2 regions of the Cellulomonas sp. P2_F12 genome follow, and region 1 is predicted to be linked to the other one. Evidence: predicted binding sites of a transcription regulator. Region 1 holds the regulator's gene; the other holds the start of a gene.
What was found. The regulator HrcA, encoded in region 1, represses chaperone genes, less so after heat shock. The targets are predictions, from matches to a motif close to TTNGCACTCGNNNNNNNCGAGTGCNAA.
Positions count from the first base shown of each region.

Region 1 (8,416 bases):
GTTCGACCTGGACCTGATCTCGACCGCCCCCAACGTCGTCTACGAGGTCACGCTCGAGGACAAGACGGTGGTCACGGTCACCAACCCGAGCGAGTTCCCCGCCGGCAAGATCGGCGACGTCAACGAGCCGATGGTCAAGGCGACGATCCTGTCCCCGAGCGAGTTCATCGGCGCGATCATGGAGCTCTGCCAGACCAAGCGCGGCGAGCTGCAGGGCATGGACTACCTGTCCGAGGACCGCGTCGAGCTCCGGTACGTGCTCCCGATGGCCGAGATCGTCTTCGACTTCTTCGACCAGCTGAAGTCCAAGACCCGTGGCTACGCGAGCCTCGACTACGAGCGCATCGGCGACCAGGTCGCCGACCTGGTCAAGGTCGACATCCTGCTGCAGGGCGAGACCGTCGACGCGTTCAGCGCGATCGTGCACAAGGACAAGGCCTACGCGTACGGCGTCATGATGACCGCCAAGCTCAAGGACCTCATCCCCCGCCAGCAGTTCGAGGTCCCCATCCAGGCCGCCATCGGCGCCCGGATCATCGCGCGCGAGACCATCCGGGCCATCCGCAAGGACGTCCTGGCCAAGTGCTACGGCGGCGACATCACCCGCAAGCGCAAGCTCCTCGAGAAGCAGAAGGAGGGCAAGAAGCGCATGAAGACGATCGGTCGGGTCGACGTGCCGCAGGAGGCCTTCATCGCCGCGCTCTCGAGCGAGCCCGCCGGGTCGGCCGGCGGCAAGGACGCGAAGAAGAAGTGAGTCCGGCGCTCCCGGAGGGAGACGTCGCGCCCGACGACGGCCGCCTGCCGGAGTCGGCGCTCATCGGCGCCGACGACCGCGCGTTCGGCCTCTACCTGCACGTGCCGTTCTGCACGGTCCGCTGCGGGTACTGCGACTTCAACACCTACACCGCGACCGAGCTGGGCGGCGGCGCGAGCCAGAGCGCCTACGCGGACACGGCTCTGCGCGAGATCGAGCTGGCCTCCCGGGTGCTCGAGGACCTGCCCGCCCGCCCGGTGAGCACCGTGTTCGTCGGCGGCGGCACTCCCACGGTCCTGTCGGTGCCGGACCTCGCGCGGATGCTCGGCGGGGTGCGGGACGCCTGGGGGCTCGCCGACGACGTCGAGGTCACCACGGAGGCGAACCCCGACTCCGTGACGCCCGGGTCGCTGGCCGCGCTGGCGGACGCCGGGTTCACGCGCGTGTCGTTCGGCATGCAGTCGGCGGTGCCGCACGTGCTGGCAACGCTGGACCGCACGCACGACCCGCGTCGGATCCCGGACGTCGTGCGTTGGGCGCAGGAGGCCGGCCTGGCCGTGTCGCTCGACCTCATCTACGGGACGCCGGGGGAGTCGCTCGACGACTGGCGGACCAGCGTCGAGGCGGCGCTGGCCACGGGTGTCGACCACGTCTCCGCGTACGCGCTGGTGGTCGAGCCCGGCACGCGGATGGCGGTCCAGGTGCGGCGCGGCGAGCTCGAGCTGCCCGACGGCGACGACCAGGCCGCGAAGTACGAGCTGGCGGACGACCTGTTCGAGGCCGCCGGGCTCGGCTGGTACGAGGTGAGCAACTGGGCGCGGACGCCCGCCGACGCCTGCCGGCACAACCTCAGCTACTGGCGCGGCGACGACTGGTGGGGGATCGGTCCCGGGGCGCACAGCCACGTCGGCGGGGTGCGCTGGTGGAACGTCAAGCACCCGCGCGCGTACGCGGACCGGCTGGACCGCGGTCTGAGCCCCGCGGCGGGGCGGGAGACCGTCACGGGCGACGGGGCCGTGCTGGAACGGCTCATGCTCGGCGTCCGGCTGGCCTCGGGGCTCGCCCTGGACGACCTGCCGACCGAGGCGCGCCCGTCGGTGGCGGGCCTCGTGGCCGACGGCTTGGTCGACGGCCGCGCCGCGGTCGCGGGCCGGCGGATCGTGCTCACGCGCCGCGGTCGGCTGCTGGCGGACGCCGTGGTCCGCACCCTCGTCGGCTGAGGCCTCAGCGCACCAGCTCGAGGCTGAACGGGTACCGGTACGAGCCGCCGCGCTGCACGGCGACGGCGGCGAGGATGCTCAGGACCAGGCTGATGATGCCGAGCGCGACGGAGCCGATCCAGCCGATGAAGCCGAGCACGGGGATCGCCCGGACGATCGCGCACGCCACCAGGCCGATGAGCACGGTCAGCTGGAAGTTGAGCGCCACGCGAGCCTCGTCGGCGGTGCCCTTCTCGCGGTTGACCAGCCAGATCACCAGCGCAGGGACCCAGCCGACGTAGAGGTAGGCCAGGATCCCGCCGAGGTGGGCGAGCATGCCCAGGTTCCTCGTCTGGTCCGCGCTGCTCGGCGGCGGGCTCTGCGGGTGCTCGTACGACATCGGGCTCGCTCCTCGTCCGGGGGCCGTCGACCTGACGGCACGCGCAGCCTACCGACGGTGCCGGCGTCGCGTCGGGCGGTCCGACATGCCCGGTAGACCCGATTCCTTGACACGTGCCCCCGGCTTCGGTTCGCTCAGGCCTGGGCGACGAACGCCCTGTGACCAGGGAGGCCACGCATGAGCGAGAACCCCGGCGGTACCCCGCCGCGTGACGACGATCCCGCGCAGGCACCTGAGCCTGTCGTGCCCGAGACACCCCCTGTCGTGCCCGACCCCGTCGAGGAGCCCGCCGCCGAGGCGGCACCGCCGGCGCCGCCCGCACCCGAGCCCGCTCCGCCCGTCGCGCCCCCGGCCCCGCCCGTCGCGCCCCCGGTCGCTCCGCCCGCTCCGCCGGCCCCGCCCGCTCCGCCGGCGCCCGGTGCGGGATACCCGCCGCCTCCGCCCCCGCCGCCGGCCCCGGACTACGGGCAGCCGCAGTACGGCCAGCCCGCGCCCGGCAGCTACCCGCCCCCGGCCGGCTACGCCTCGGCAGCTCCCGGTGCATACCCGCCGCCCGCGGGCGGCTACGGCGCTCCGGTGCCGGCATCACCCATCGGCGAGGCCTACTCCTACGGGTGGAAGGGCTTCACGCGGTCGGGTGGGCTCTTCATCCTGGCGACGCTGATCTGGCTCATCGTCGGTGCCGCCGTGGCGGCGATCCTCTGGGGGATCCTCATCGGGGGCGCGAGCCTCACCGACCCCAACCGCAACGGCGGCGGCCTCATGGGCGTCGGGTTCTCGTTCGTGACCGTGATCCTCTACGCGGCGCTCGCCCTGGTGGGGTACCTGATCGAGGCGGCGTTCATCCGCGCGGCGCTCGGCATCACGGACGGGCGCGAGGTCAAGCTCGGCACGTTCTTCACGTTCACCGATGTCGGCCCGATCCTGCTGACCGCCCTGCTGCTCGCCGGCATCAACCTGGTGGTCGGGTTCGTCTCTTGGATCCCCGTCATCGGCTGGCTGATCTCGATCGCGGTGAACTTCCTGCTGTTCTTCACGCTCTGGTTCGTCATCGACAAGCACATCAACCCCATCGACGCGCTGCGCTCGAGCGTGCAGCTCATCACCGCGAACCTGTCGACGACGATCCTGTTCTACCTGCTCAGCCTCGTCATCATCTTCGCCGGCGCCCTGCTGTGCGGCCTCGGCCTCTTCGTCGCCATCCCCGTGGTGCTCATCGCCACGGCCTTCCTGTTCCGTCGGCTGCTGGGCGACCCCATCGCGCCGCCCACGCTCTGACGCACGACGCTCGGTGCCCCGGTCCGCCCTCCGGCGGGCCGGGGCTCGTCACGTCGTGACGAAGTCGATGAGCTCCTCCACGCGGCCCAGGAGGCTGGGCTCGAGGTCGGCGTAGCTGCGCACCGAGCGCAGGATGCGCTGCCACGCGCGGGCGACGTCGGCCTGCTCGTCGGCCGGCCACCCCAGCTCGCGCAGGATGCCGTGCTTCCACTCGGTGCCGCGCTCGATCGTGGGCCAGGCGGCGAGCCCGATGCGCTCGGGGCGGACGGCCTGCCACACGTCGACGTACGGGTGGCCCAGCACGAGGACCGAGCCGGCGGGGTGGCCGCGGACGGCGTCGGCGGCGATCCGGCTCTCCTTGGACCCGGCGACGAGGTGGTCGACGAGCACGCCGACGCGCCGGCCCGGTTCGGGGCGGAAGTCGCGCAGGGCCTCGGCCAGGTTGTCGACGCCGTCGAGCAGCTCGACCACGACGCCCTCGAGCCGCAGGTCGTCGCCCCAGACCTTCTCCACCAGCTCGGCGTCGTGCTTGCCCTCGACCCAGATCCGGCTGCCGCGGGCGATGCGGGCGCGGGCGTCGTGGACGGCGACCGAGCCCGAGGCGGTCCGGGTGGGCTTCGCGGGTGCCGGGGCGCGCACGGGGGCGGTCAGGGCCACGGGCTCGCCGTCGAGCCAGAAGCCCCGTCCGAGCGGGAACGTGCGCGTCCGGCCACGGCGGTCCTCGAGGACGACCACGTGCTGGCCGCCCGACTTCTCGACCCGCACGACGGCGCCGACCCACCCGGTGGTGACCTCCTCGACGACGAGGCCGGTCTCGGCGGCCTGCGGGCGGCTGGTGCGGGTGGGCCGGTGGTGCGTCGAGCCGGAGCCCCCGAGCACGTCCGAGCCGTAGCGGTCGTCGTTCACCCGGGCAGCGTAGAGGCGCATCTCCGCGACGGGCCGCAGCCGCCCCGTGGGTGTCGCGTCCGCGGCGTAGCATTGGCACTCCCGTGCGGGGAGTGCTACCCGGTGCGCGTACGCGGACGACCAGACGGAGGAGGCGACATGAGCGAGGACCGACGGCTGGACGTGCTGCGGGCGATCGTCGAGGACTACGTCGCCACCAAGGAGCCCGTGGGCTCCCGCGCGCTGGTGGAGCGCCACTCGCTCGGCGTGTCACCCGCGACCATCCGCAACGACATGGCCGCGCTCGAGGAGGGCGGGTACATCGCCCAGCCGCACACCTCGGCCGGTCGCGTGCCGACCGACAAGGGCTACCGGCTCTTCGTCGACCGGCTCTCCACCGTCAAGCCCCTGTCGAGCCCCGAGCGCCGCGCCATCGGCGCCTTCCTGGAGAGCGCGCAGGACCTCGACGACGTGGTGGACCGCGCCGTGCGCCTCATCGCGCAGCTGACGCACCAGGTCGCCGTCGTGCAGTACCCGTCGCTGCGGCGCTCCGCGCTGCGGCACGTGGAGCTGGTGCCCGTGGGCGCCCGCCACCTGCTGGTCGTCCTCATCACGGACACCGGGCGTGTCGAGCAGCGGACGCTCGAGCTGGGCTCGGACTTCGACGAGGCGGTCGTCGCACGGCTGCGCTCGCGCCTCAACGTCAGCGCCGCCGGCCGGCGCCTCTCCGAGCTGCCGGTGGCGCTGGGCGAGCTGAGCGACGGGTTCGCGCCCGGCGACCAGGGGCTCGTCGGCGCGGTGGTCGGGGTCGTCGAGGAGACGCTCGCGCAGGAGAGCGAGGAGCGCGTCGTGCTCGCCGGCACCGCGAACCTCGCGCGCGTCGGGGGCACCGACGTCCGGTCGATCGGCCCCGTGCTCGAGGCGCTCGAGGAGCAGGTCGTGCTGCTGCGGCTGCTCTCGGAGATGGCCGAGGACTCGGCGACAGTGTCGGTGCGCATCGGTCGCGAGAACCAGCACGACGGGCTGTTCGAGACGAGTTTCGTGACCACCGGCTACGGCGACGAGGGCGGAGGTTCGGTGGCCCGCGTGGGCTCGATCGGCCCGCTCCGGATGGACTACCCCGGCACCATGTCCGCGGTCCGCGCGGTCGCCCGCTACCTGACGCGCATCCTCGCCCAATGACCCGCCACGAGACCCCCTCCGTGACCCTGTCAACGACAGCTGGAAGTGAGCACCCCCTCCCGTGACCGACTACTACGAGGTCCTCGGCGTCCCGCGGGACGCCAGCCCCGAGCAGATCAAGAAGGCCTACCGCAAGCTCGCGCGCGAGCACCACCCGGACGTCGCGGGCACGGACGCGGGCTCCGAGGACCGGTTCAAGGACGTCTCGCGCGCGTACGACGTGCTGGGCAACCCCGAGAAGCGGCGCGCGTACGACCTGGGCGGCGACCCGTCGTCGCCCGGCGGCGGGATGGGCGGCGGCTTCGGCTTCCAGGACATCTTCGAGACGTTCTTCGGCGCCGCGACCGGCGCCGCGGCGCAGCGGGGACCGATCCCGCGCGCCCGCCGCGGGCAGGACGCGCTCGTCCGCCTCGACCTGGACCTCGCCGACGTCACGTTCGGGATCCACAAGGACGTGCCGGTCGACACGGCCGTCGTCTGCCCGACGTGCAGCGGCTCGTGCTGCCGGCCCGGCACGTCGCCCCGCACCTGCGAGGTCTGCGGCGGTCGGGGCTCGGTCCAGCGGGTCGCCCGCTCGTTCCTCGGCCAGGTCATGACGACCCAGCCGTGCGCCGCGTGCCACGGGTTCGGCACCGTCATCCCCGAGCCGTGCACCGAGTGCTCGGGCGAGGGCCGCGTCCGCTCGCGCCGCACGCTGAGCGTCGACGTCCCGGCGGGCGTCGACACCGGCACCCGGATCAAGCTCACGGGCCAGGGCGAGGTCGGTCCGGCCGGTGGCCCCGCGGGCGACGTGTACCTGGAGGTCCGCGAGCGCAAGCACGACACGTTCGTGCGGCGCGGCGACGACCTGCACGCGACCCTCGAGGTGCCCATGACGGCGGCGGCGCTCGGCACCGTCCTCACCCTGGACACCCTCGACGGTGCGCGCGAGGTCGATCTGCGCCCCGGCACGCAGCCGGCGCAGGTCGTCACGATCAAGGGCCTCGGCGTCGGTCACCTCCACGCCTCCGGCCGCGGTGACCTGCACGTCCACGTCGAGGTGCACGTGCCGACGGCGATGGACGACGAGCAGGCCGAGCTGCTGCGGCGGCTGGCCACCCTGCGCGGCGAGGAGCGTCCGGAGGCCCGGCTCGCGGCGTCGAACACCGGCGTGTTCGCGAAGCTCCGCGACAAGCTCTCGGGCCGCTGAGCATGACGGCGCCGGCCGCGTCATGAGCGCGCCCGTCTTCCTGGCCGAGCCCGGCTCGCTCGACGCGGTCGTCGACGGCGGCACCTACCTGCTCGCCGGCACCGAGGGGCGCCATGCGGGCGTCGTGCAGCGCCGCGGGCCGGGGGAGCGCGTGGACGTCGTCGACGGCGCGGGCGTGCGGCTCGTCGGCCTGGTCGGCACGGTGACCGGCGACGGCGTGCTGGTGCAGGTGCAGCAGCGCGTCGTCGAGCCCGCACCCGCCGTCACCCTGGTGCTGGTGCAGGCCCTCGCCAAGGGCGACCGCGACGAGATGGCGATCGAGGCGGCCACCGAGGTGGGAGTCGACGCGGTGGTGCCGTGGCAGGCGGACCGCTCGATCGTCGTGTGGCGCGGTGACCGGGCCGCGAAGAGCCGCGCCCGCTGGGTGGGCACGGTCCGGGCGGCCGCCAAGCAGTCGCGGCGCGCTCGCGTGCCCGACGTCGAGGTCGCGCTGGACGCGAAGGGCCTGGTCGAGCGCGTCCGCGGCGTGGTCGGCGCCGGTGGGGTCGCCCTGGTGCTGCACGAGGACGCGACCGACGCCATCGCCGCCACGGCGCTGCCCGACGCCGGCGAGTGCCTCGTCCTGGTCGGGCCCGAGGGCGGGATCGGCGACGTCGAGCTCGGGCGGCTGCTCGACGCGGGCGCGCGCGCCGTCCGGCTGGGACCGCACGTGCTGCGGACGTCGACGGCCGGACCGGTCGCGCTCGCGCTGCTCGCCGAGCGGCTCGGTCGCTGGGGCTGAGATTGCTGTGGGCGCGGACTCGTAGACTGACCGCGTACCGGAACACCCGCACCTGACCTAAGGAGCGCACGGCGCACGCCGAGCACATGGCCGAGTCCACATCCGCAGCGCGTCCCACCGGCGCACCCGCGCGCGTCGAGCACAGGATCAGCGTCCCGTCCGAGGTCTCGATGGTCGAGCTGCTCGGCCTGCGCGACGAGGTGCTGCGGACCATCGAGTCGGGGTTCACCACCGTCGACATCCACGTGCGCGGCAACGAGGTGCGGCTCGCCGGCCCGGTCGGCGACGTGGCCCTGGTGTCCCGGCTGGTCGACGAGCTGGTCGAGATGGCGGCAGGCGGCACCCCGCTGACCCCCGACGTCGTCACCCGGTCCGTCGCGATGCTCACGGCGGCGTCGACCGCCCGCCCCGCCGACGTCCTCTCGTTCAACATCCTCACCGGCCGCGGCCGCACCATCCGCGCCAAGACGGCCGGCCAGAAGGACTACGTCGACGCGATCGACCGGCACACGGTGACGTTCGGCATCGGTCCGGCCGGCACCGGCAAGACGTACCTGGCGATGGCCAAGGCCGTGCAGGCGCTGCAGGACCGCCAGGTGCACCGCATCGTGCTGACGCGTCCCGCGGTCGAGGCGGGCGAGCGGCTCGGGTTCCTGCCCGGCAGCCTGTCGGACAAGATCGACCCGTACCTGCGGCCCCTCTACGACGCGCTGCACGACATGGTGGACGCCGAGTCGATCCCGCGGCT
Region 1 covers NZ_JBFUEV010000001.1:869,547-877,962, reverse strand. Annotated here, with positions in the region: gene lepA (translation elongation factor 4) at 1-754, shown strand, start outside; gene hemW (radical SAM family heme chaperone HemW) at 751-1,974, shown strand; gene AC1DWH_RS04055 (DUF4870 domain-containing protein) at 1,979-2,353, opposite strand; gene AC1DWH_RS04050 (DUF2189 domain-containing protein) at 2,531-3,631, shown strand; gene AC1DWH_RS04045 (DUF3097 domain-containing protein) at 3,680-4,537, opposite strand; gene hrcA (heat-inducible transcriptional repressor HrcA) at 4,676-5,698, shown strand; gene dnaJ (molecular chaperone DnaJ) at 5,760-6,887, shown strand; gene AC1DWH_RS04030 (16S rRNA (uracil(1498)-N(3))-methyltransferase) at 6,910-7,668, shown strand; gene AC1DWH_RS04025 (PhoH family protein) at 7,755-8,416, shown strand, end outside.

Region 2 (8,416 bases), on a different contig from region 1:
GACGATCGACACGGACGAGGCGGCCGGCTGGACCGGGGCGTTGCTCGACGCCCGCGCGGCCGAGCGGTTCACCGGCGACGTCGAACCCGTCGACCCGCGCGCAGGGCACATCCCGGGCGCGCTCTCGGTTCCCACGGCAGGGAACGTCGGCGCCGACGGCACCTTCCTGGCGGACGAGGAGCTTCGGGCGCGGTTCGCGGGGATCGAGCGGCCGGTCGCCGTGTACTGCGGGTCCGGGGTGACCGCCGCGCACGAGATCGCGGCGCTCGCGTCGGTCGGCATCGAGGCGGCGCTGTACCCGGGCTCGTGGTCGCAGTGGTCGAACGACCCGTCGCGCCCGGCGGCCGTCGGCCGGTAGCGGGCACGCGAACGGCCGTGCCCCTCGAGGGGCACGGCCGTCGGCAGTGGTGCGTCAGACGCTGAGCGATGCCTGCGTGTAGTTCAGGCGCTCGGCGCGGGCGCGGTGCGTGCCGGTGCCCTCGACGTGCCCGATGTTGACGACGAAGAGCGACTTCCAGCCGTTCCCGGCGAAGAACTCCTGGTCGATGCCCTCGGCGTCCATGCCGCCCATCGGGGCGGCGGCCAGGCCCGCGGCGCGCAGGCCGACGATGAGGTAGCCGGCCTGGATCAGGGCGTTGGTGCGGGCCATGGTCTCGCGCTGCTCGGGCTGGCCCTCGAGCGCGCCGGCCAGGGCGGTCATGTGCGGCGCGAGCGTCGGGATGTGGGCGTGGAAGCCGGTGTCGGCCGCGAGCACGAGCGACACGGGGGCGGCCAGGACGCGGTCGCGGTTGCCCTCGGCCATGTGCGCGGCGAGGCGCTGGCGGGCCTCCGGCGTGCGCACGACGAGCAGGCGCAGCGGGATGATGTTGAGGGCCGTCGGGCCCCACTTGACCAGGTCGTAGACGGCGGCGATCTGCTCGTCGCTGACCTCGTCGGGGGTGAACGCGGCGGCGGTGCGCGCCTCGCGGAACAGAAGGTCGGCGACGTCGTCGGCAACAGCCAGGCCGGGCGTCGGGAAGTCGAGGCCATCCAGGACGGTCGTGTCAGTGGTCATGTCTTGTTGAAGCGTCAACTATCCAGGGTTGTTCCGGGCAGCGGGGTGGCGGTGGTCACAGTCCGCGGCCCACCTATCCTGGTGGGCATGGCAGACCCTCTCGTGCTCGGGATCGAGACCTCTTGCGACGAGACGGGCGTCGCCCTCGTGCGCGGCTTCGACCTGCTGGTCGACACGGTCGCCAGCTCGGTCGACGAGCACGCGCGGTTCGGCGGGATCATCCCGGAGATCGCGTCGCGGGCGCACCTCGAGGCCATGGTGCCGACGATCGAGCGGGCGCTGGCCACCGCCGACGTCTCGCTCGGCGAGGTCGACGCGATCGCGGTCACCGCCGGCCCGGGGCTCGTCGGCCCCCTGACGGTGGGCGCGTCGGCGGCGAAGGCCCTCGCCCTCGCGCTCGACAAGCCGCTCTACGGCGTCAACCACGTGATCGGCCACGCGGTCGTCGACGAGCTGGTCGACGGCGCGTTCCCCGAGCGGGTCATGGCGCTGGTGGTCTCGGGCGGCCACTCGTCCCTGCTGCTCATCGACGACACGGTGAACATCACCGAGCTCGGCTCGACGCTGGACGACGCGGCGGGCGAGGCGTTCGACAAGGTCGGCCGGCTGCTCGGGCTCCCGTACCCCGGCGGCCCGCACATCGATCGGCTCGCGCGCGAGGGCGACCCCACCGCGATCCGCTTCCCGCGGGGCCTGACCGCAGCCAAGGACCAGGCCGCGCACGCCGCCGACTTCTCGTTCTCCGGCCTCAAGACGGCCGTCGCCCGGTGGGTCGAGGCCCGGCAGGACGCCGGCCTGGAGGTGCCGCTGCCCGACGTCGCCGCATCGTTCGCGGAGGCCGTGGCCGACGTGCTGACCGCGAAGACGATCGCCGCCTGCCGCGCCCACGGCGTCGAGACCCTGGTGGTCGGCGGCGGCTTCTCCGCGAACTCGCAGCTGCGGGACATGGCCGCGAAGCGCTGCGCCGAGGCCGGGATCGAGCTCCGCATCCCCCCGATCCGCTACTGCACCGACAACGGGGCCATGATCGCGGCTCTCGGCTCCGCGGTCGTGCGCCGCGGCCTCCCGCCGTCGTCGCTCGACCTGCCGGTCGACTCGTCGATGCCGCTGACGACCGTGCTGGTCTGAGGACTGCTCGGTCGGGCGGGGCGACCACGACGGTCTAGCGGGGCGACCACGACGGTCTAGAGGGGTCGCCCGGCCTTCATCTCGGCGACGAGCGAGCGGACGACGGCGTCGAGCTCGCCCGCATGCCGCCGGGCGACCGCGCGCTGGCGCTGGTAGGACGCGCCCCGGCGCAGGATCACGCGCACCTGCTCGAGCTCGGCGGCGCAGCCCAGCCGCTCGGCGACCGGGGCCAGGTCGACCAGCCAGCGGCCGACGGCGTCGGTGACCAGCTCCTCGTCGCCGGCCGCGTTCGTGATGATGATCGCGTCCATGCCGTAGCGGGCCGAGCGCCACTTGTTCTCCTGCGCGAACCACGGCGGCAGCGTGGGCAGCGTCTCGCCGCGGTCGAGCATGGTCGAGAAGTGCTCGACGAAGCAGTGCGTGAGCGCCGAGATCGCCGCGACCTCGAGAAGGTTGGAGGCGCCGTCGGCGATCCGCATCTCCAGGGTGCCGAACCGGGGAGACGGACGGACGTCCCAGCGGACCTCGTCGAACTGGTCGATCACGCCGGTGTGCAGCATGTCGCCCACGTACTGCTCGAGCTGCGACCACTCCTCGAAGCCGAACGGCAGCCCGGCGGTCGGCAGCTGCTGGAAGAGGAGCGCGCGGTTGGACGCGTAGCCCGTGTCCTTGCCGCCCCAGAACGGGGACGACGCCGACAACGACTGGATGTGCGCGAACACCGTGAGCATCGCCCTCGAGATCGGCAGGACCTTGTCGCGGTCCTCGATGCCGACGTGCACGTGCACGCCGTAGATGAGCATCTGCCGGCCCCACCACTGCGTGCGGTCGATGAGGGTGGCATACCGCTGCTTGTCGGTGACCTTCTGCTGCGCCCAGTGCGCGAACGGGTGCGTGGCGCCGCCCATGAGCTCGATGCGCAGGGGAGAGGCGACCGCGCTCACCTCGTCGAGGGCGCGCTGGAGGTCGGCGGTCGCCTCGGCGATGGTCCGGCTCTTGTTCGACCGGATCTCCACGGTGTTGAGCAGCAGCTCCTGGGTGATCAGCGGGTGCTCGGACCCGTCCGCGGGTCGGACCGCCGCCAGCACCGCCTCGGCGGCCTGGCGCAGGTCGCCGGAGTCGGCGTCGACCAGCCCGACCTCCCACTCGATCCCGACGGTCGAGCGCTCGGACTGCGCGAACGGCAGCGGCACCGGGGCGGCCATCAGGCGGGCTCCACCACGAGCACCTGCTGGCTGCCGGCGACGCGCGTGAGGATGATCGTGCCCGTCGCGGTGCCCCGCAGGTCGAGCTGGCGGCGCAGCTGCTCGGGCACCACGGCGGTGCCGCGCTTCTTGATGGTGAGCTTTCCCACGTCGCGACCTCGCAGGTAGGTCCGGAGCCGCTTGAGGCCGAACGGCATGGTGTCGAGCACCCGGTACGCGGTCGCGGCCGGCACCGGCACCAGCGCGTCCGACGTCACGTACGCGATGGTGGGGTCGACGAGCCGGCCGCGCACCTGGGCCGCGATCTCGCCGACCAGCCCCGCGCGGATCACGGCGCCGTCGGGCTCGTAGAGGTAGCCGCCCACGGGCCCGGTCGGCGGCCGCTCGTCGGAGGTCTGCTCCACCACGTGCGCCTCGCCCGCGCGCAGGACCAGCGCGGAGCGGCCCGGCCCCTCCGGGGCGAGCGGACCGAACCAGAGCCCGACCTCGACCACGTCGCCGTCGACCGAGACCCACTGCGCGTGGGCGTCGCCGGGCAGAGCCGTGTGGGGGATGCCCGGGCCGAGCTTGAGCCCGAGCGCGGGCACCCGCTCGCGGACGGCGAGGACCGCGTCGAGCGACGGCTCGTACGCGGCCGGGTCGAACACCCGGCTGCCCGAGGAGGTCCGGCGTGCGGGGTCCGCGTAGACCCCGTCGACACCCTCGGCCTCGAGGTCCAGCGCGAGCCCGTCGCCGTGCCGCACGTGCGCGTCGGGGAAGTGCCGCAGGTTCACGGTCGCGATCGCGGCGGTCGCCTCGTCCACGTCGGTGGCCAGCACGCTCAGACCGATGCCGGCGAAGGCCATGGCGTCCGCGCCGATGCCGCTGGTGAGGTCCGCGACCAGGGTGCTGCCCGCGTCCCGGTACCGGCGGGCGTGGTGGGCGGCGACGGAGAGGCGCGTGGCCTGCTCGAGGCCGGCCGCGGTGAAGAGCATGCCGTCCGCGAACGTGCCGAACTTGGCGGCGGCCTTGGCGCGCAGGCGCGACTGGGTGAGAGCGGCGGCGACGAGCGCGGGGTCGATGCCCTCGTCGCGCAGGCGCTCGGACAGGGCCATCGTGCGGGACTCGTCGTACGGCGGCAGCGCCGACAGCAGGGCCCAGCCCGCGGGGCTGAGCAGCTGGGCGATGCCGTCGCGGTCCATGCCCGCGATCCTCGCACGCAGCGACCCTCCCGGGGGGTGATCCGGACGGCTTGCTGGCACTCGCCTTGACCGAGTGCTAACCGGTTCCTAGAGTGAGTGGCTGGCACTCTCCCGGTGAGTGTGCCAGCTGTGCTCCAGGCCGCGGCACCCGCGACGACGTGGCCCGACAGCGCGCACGAACCTCAGAGAACTACTCACATGCGAAGGGGAGGTCCGCTGTGTCGGTCTCCATCAAGCCCCTCGAGGACCGGATCGTCGTCAAGACGCTCGAGGCAGAGACGACGACCGCTTCCGGTCTCGTCATCCCGGACAGCGCCAAGGAGAAGCCCCAGGAGGGCGAGGTCCTGGCGGTCGGTCCCGGCCGTGTCGACGACAACGGCAACCGGATCCCGCTCGACGTCGCCGTCGGCGACAAGGTCATCTACTCGAAGTACGGCGGCACCGAGGTCAAGTACTCGGGCGAGGAGTTCCTCATCCTCTCGGCCCGCGACATCCTCGCGATCGTCGTCAAGTGATCGCCGGGGCGCACTAGCCGCCCCGCACGCAGCAGGGCCCTCACGGCGACGCCGTGGGGGCCCTGCTCGTTCATGGGCGTCCGCTTCCTGGACGTCCGCCTTCTAGACGTCCGCGCAGCCCAGCGGCTCCGCCGCCGTGACGGTGTCCGGGCAGACCTGGTGGATCCAGCCCTGCACGCCCCACTCGTCCTGGGTGCTGTCGACGAACAGCTCGAGGCCGTCGATGCCCGGACCCACGCGGTAGTAGGTGGTGAGGGGGTCGCCCTCCGTGCTCAGGGCGGTCACGACGAGCTCGGCGCCGTCAGCCGTCGCCGCGTCGTCGAGGCAGGCCCACGCGTCGTCGCCGACCGTCCTGCCCTGGTCGACCTGGACCGTGCCGCAGGAGGGCAGCTCGGTGCGCTCGGTGAACGATGCCGGCGCACTCCCGCCCTGGCACGCCGAGAGGGCGAGCGCCACCCCGAGCGCGATCGCCGCCGTCCGTCGGCCTCGGTCCATACCCGGACTGTGTCCCCGACGGGGCAGATCTTGCGCGGCACACGGAAGAGCCCTCCCCTCGTCGTGCCGAGGGGAGGGCTCTGCTCGTGGGAGCTGTGATCGTGGGTGCTGGAGTCAGCCGACCCGGCTGGCGCGGCCGCGCTGGGCGAGGATCGCGGCGCGCTCGTCCTCGGACAGCCCGCCCCACACGCCGTAGGGCTCCCGGACGGCCAGCGACTGCTCGCGGCACTCCTTGATGACCGGGCACGTGGCGCAGATCGCCTTGGCGGCCTCGGCGCGGCGACGGCGTGCGGAGCCCCGCTCGCCCTCGGGGTGGAAGAAGAGGTCCTGGTCCTCGTCGCGGCAGGCTCCGTCGAACTGCCACTCCCACAGGTCCATCACCGGTCCGGGAAGGCGCGAGATCTCGGCCATGAGTTCCTCCTCAGTCGATCCGTCGCGTGGCCGCGATGGCGGCTGCGCCGGGAAGTCGTGAACACGGGAAGCCCGCGATGTCTACGGGGTGACGCGTTGGAGAGGACGTTACAACCGCGCCAGAAGTTGTTCAAGACCGTGTCACACATTCGTGTGATGACGCGATTGCGGGTGAAGCCGCAGGTCGGCGTGTCGTCGTGCGACACGCCAGGGCGGGCCGATTCGACGTGGCCTGGCAGAATCGCGCCATGGTGACGCGCGAGGACGACGAACCGGCGGGACCGCCGACGCCCGCCCTCGCCGTCGCCGCGGTGGCCCGACGGCTGGGCGTCGCCCCCGCCACGCTGCGCACCTGGGACCGTCGGTACGGGCTCGGTCCGTCGGAGCACTCCGCGGGCGCGCACCGCCGGTACTCGGCCGTCGACGTGGAACGTCTGCTGGTGATGCGCCGGCTCACGCTCGACGGCGTCGCGCCCGCCGAGTCCGCCCGCATCGCGCTCGCGACCGACGTCGCCGCCGGCCCGGCCGCGGATGCCCTGGACGGCGAGTCGACGCCGACCGCCGTCGTGGACGCCGCGCTCGCGGGGGACGTGGACCGGTGCCACCGCCTGCTCGCTCTCGACGGCCGGGGTGACGTCGTGCAGTGGTGGACTGCCCTGGTCGAGCCCGTGCTCGCCGCTCTGGCCCGCCGGACCGTGGTGGACCCGCCCGGGGTCGACGCGGTCGCCGCGGTGCACGCCGGCGTGCTCGCGGCCCTGCGGCAGCGCCTCGCGCCCCTGGCAGGTGCCCGGCGGCCCGTGGTCCTCGTGCTCGTCGCCCCGCGCGAACCCCGGCCGCTCGTCGCGCACGCCCTGGCCGGCGCGCTCGCGGCGGAGGGGGTGGATGCCCGGATCGTCGGCGGTCCCGTCGGCGCCCACCACGCCGTCGAGCTCGCGGCCATGACCCGGGCGAAGGCCGTCGTGACGCTGGGGGAGCGGGTCGACGCGGACCTCGAGGTGGTGGAGCGGCTCGCCGGCGAGCAGCCCCACCTGCCGCAGTTCGTGATGGTCCCCGACGCCGCTGCGCACGCCGTCCCGCTGGACCGCTCGGTGCACCGGGCGCGCACCTTCACCGGCCTGCTGCACGAGGTGCTCGCAGTTGCGACCGCGGCTGTCGAGCGCTGAACGGACGAATCGCCGCCGCCGAGTGGGGGAGACATTCCGCTCAGGAGGCGCACAGCCGGACGAAGCCCCGTCCGGAGTGGGTGGGGTTCGCCACTGCGGCTAACTTCTGCCTGATCGTCGGCCGATAGGAACCAAGTGCCCCGACGGGGCCCGAGAGGGGATACAACATGGCGGGAGTCGTGGTCTGTCACGGCTCGGCGGTCGTTCGTGAGCGGCTCGTCGTGACCTCCATCGGCGTGCCCGCCCTCGGCCCGGTACGCGCGGCGTCGTCGGTCGACGAGCTGCTGAGCCTGGCGCGGCGCATGCCGCCGACGGTCGTGCTGCTCGATGCGCACCTGGCGGCACCGGGGGCGATCGAGGCGATCCGTCGTCTGCGTGCCGTCGCGCCCGCCGCCGCCATCGTGCTGCTCGCGCTGCCGGACGACACCGTGGCGCTCGACCGTGCGCTCGCGCTCGGTGCCCGTGGCTTCCTGGCGCCCGACGTCGGCCGCGCCGAGCTCTCCGCCGTCGCCGCGCACGTGCTGGCCAGCCCCGTGCTGCCCGCGCCCGCCGGGCCGCGCACGCCGCCCGTCGACGTGCCCAGCCAGGGTGGCTTCCGGGGCGACGCGCGGACCCCCTCCGAGGGTGTGCCGGTCGTCTCCGCGCCGGACGCGAACGGCGCTCCGGTCGGCGTCCCCACCACGGGGGCCATCCCCGGCGTGCCGCTGACCAAGCGCGAGATCGAGGTGCTCACCGGCATGAGCCACGGCCGGTCGAACGCGCAGATCGGCGCCGAGCTCTACCTGTCCGAGGACACCGTCAAGACCCACGCCCGCCGGCTGTTCCGCAAGCTCGGCGCCAACGACCGGGCCCAGGCCGTCGCGATCGGTCTACGGCGAGGGCTGATCCGGTAGTTCCGAGCACGTATCCTTGCCAGATGACGGAGCACTCGCCTGCCGACCCGTTCGCGCGCATCGGGCTGACCTACGACGACGTGCTCCTCCTGCCGGGGGAGACGGACGTCATCCCGAGCGAGGTGGACACCACCTCGCGCCTGACGCGCGAGATCTCCGTGCGCGTGCCGCTGCTGTCGGCCGCCATGGACACCGTCACCGAGTCGCGCATGGCCATCGCCATGGCGCGCCAGGGCGGCATCGGGATCCTGCACCGCAACCTGTCCATCGAGGACCAGGCGCACCAGGTCGACCTGGTGAAGCGCTCCGAGTCCGGCATGATCACGGACCCCGTCACCGTCGGCCCGGACGCGACGCTCGCGGAGCTCGAC
Region 2 covers NZ_JBFUEV010000012.1:67,626-76,041, reverse strand. Annotated here, with positions in the region: gene AC1DWH_RS19240 (sulfurtransferase) at 1-358, shown strand, start outside; gene AC1DWH_RS19235 (malonic semialdehyde reductase) at 413-1,054, opposite strand; gene tsaD (tRNA (adenosine(37)-N6)-threonylcarbamoyltransferase complex transferase subunit TsaD) at 1,142-2,182, shown strand; gene AC1DWH_RS19225 (glutamate--cysteine ligase) at 2,239-3,387, opposite strand; gene AC1DWH_RS19220 (class I SAM-dependent methyltransferase) at 3,387-4,568, opposite strand; gene groES (co-chaperone GroES) at 4,787-5,083, shown strand; gene AC1DWH_RS19210 (hypothetical protein) at 5,186-5,578, opposite strand; gene AC1DWH_RS19205 (WhiB family transcriptional regulator) at 5,693-5,989, opposite strand; gene AC1DWH_RS19200 (MerR family transcriptional regulator) at 6,238-7,152, shown strand; gene AC1DWH_RS19195 (helix-turn-helix transcriptional regulator) at 7,374-8,045, shown strand; gene guaB (IMP dehydrogenase) at 8,069-8,416, shown strand, end outside.
Region 2: a site for HrcA is predicted at 4,622-4,648, ahead of groES (co-chaperone GroES). Genes of this name have one in related genera too.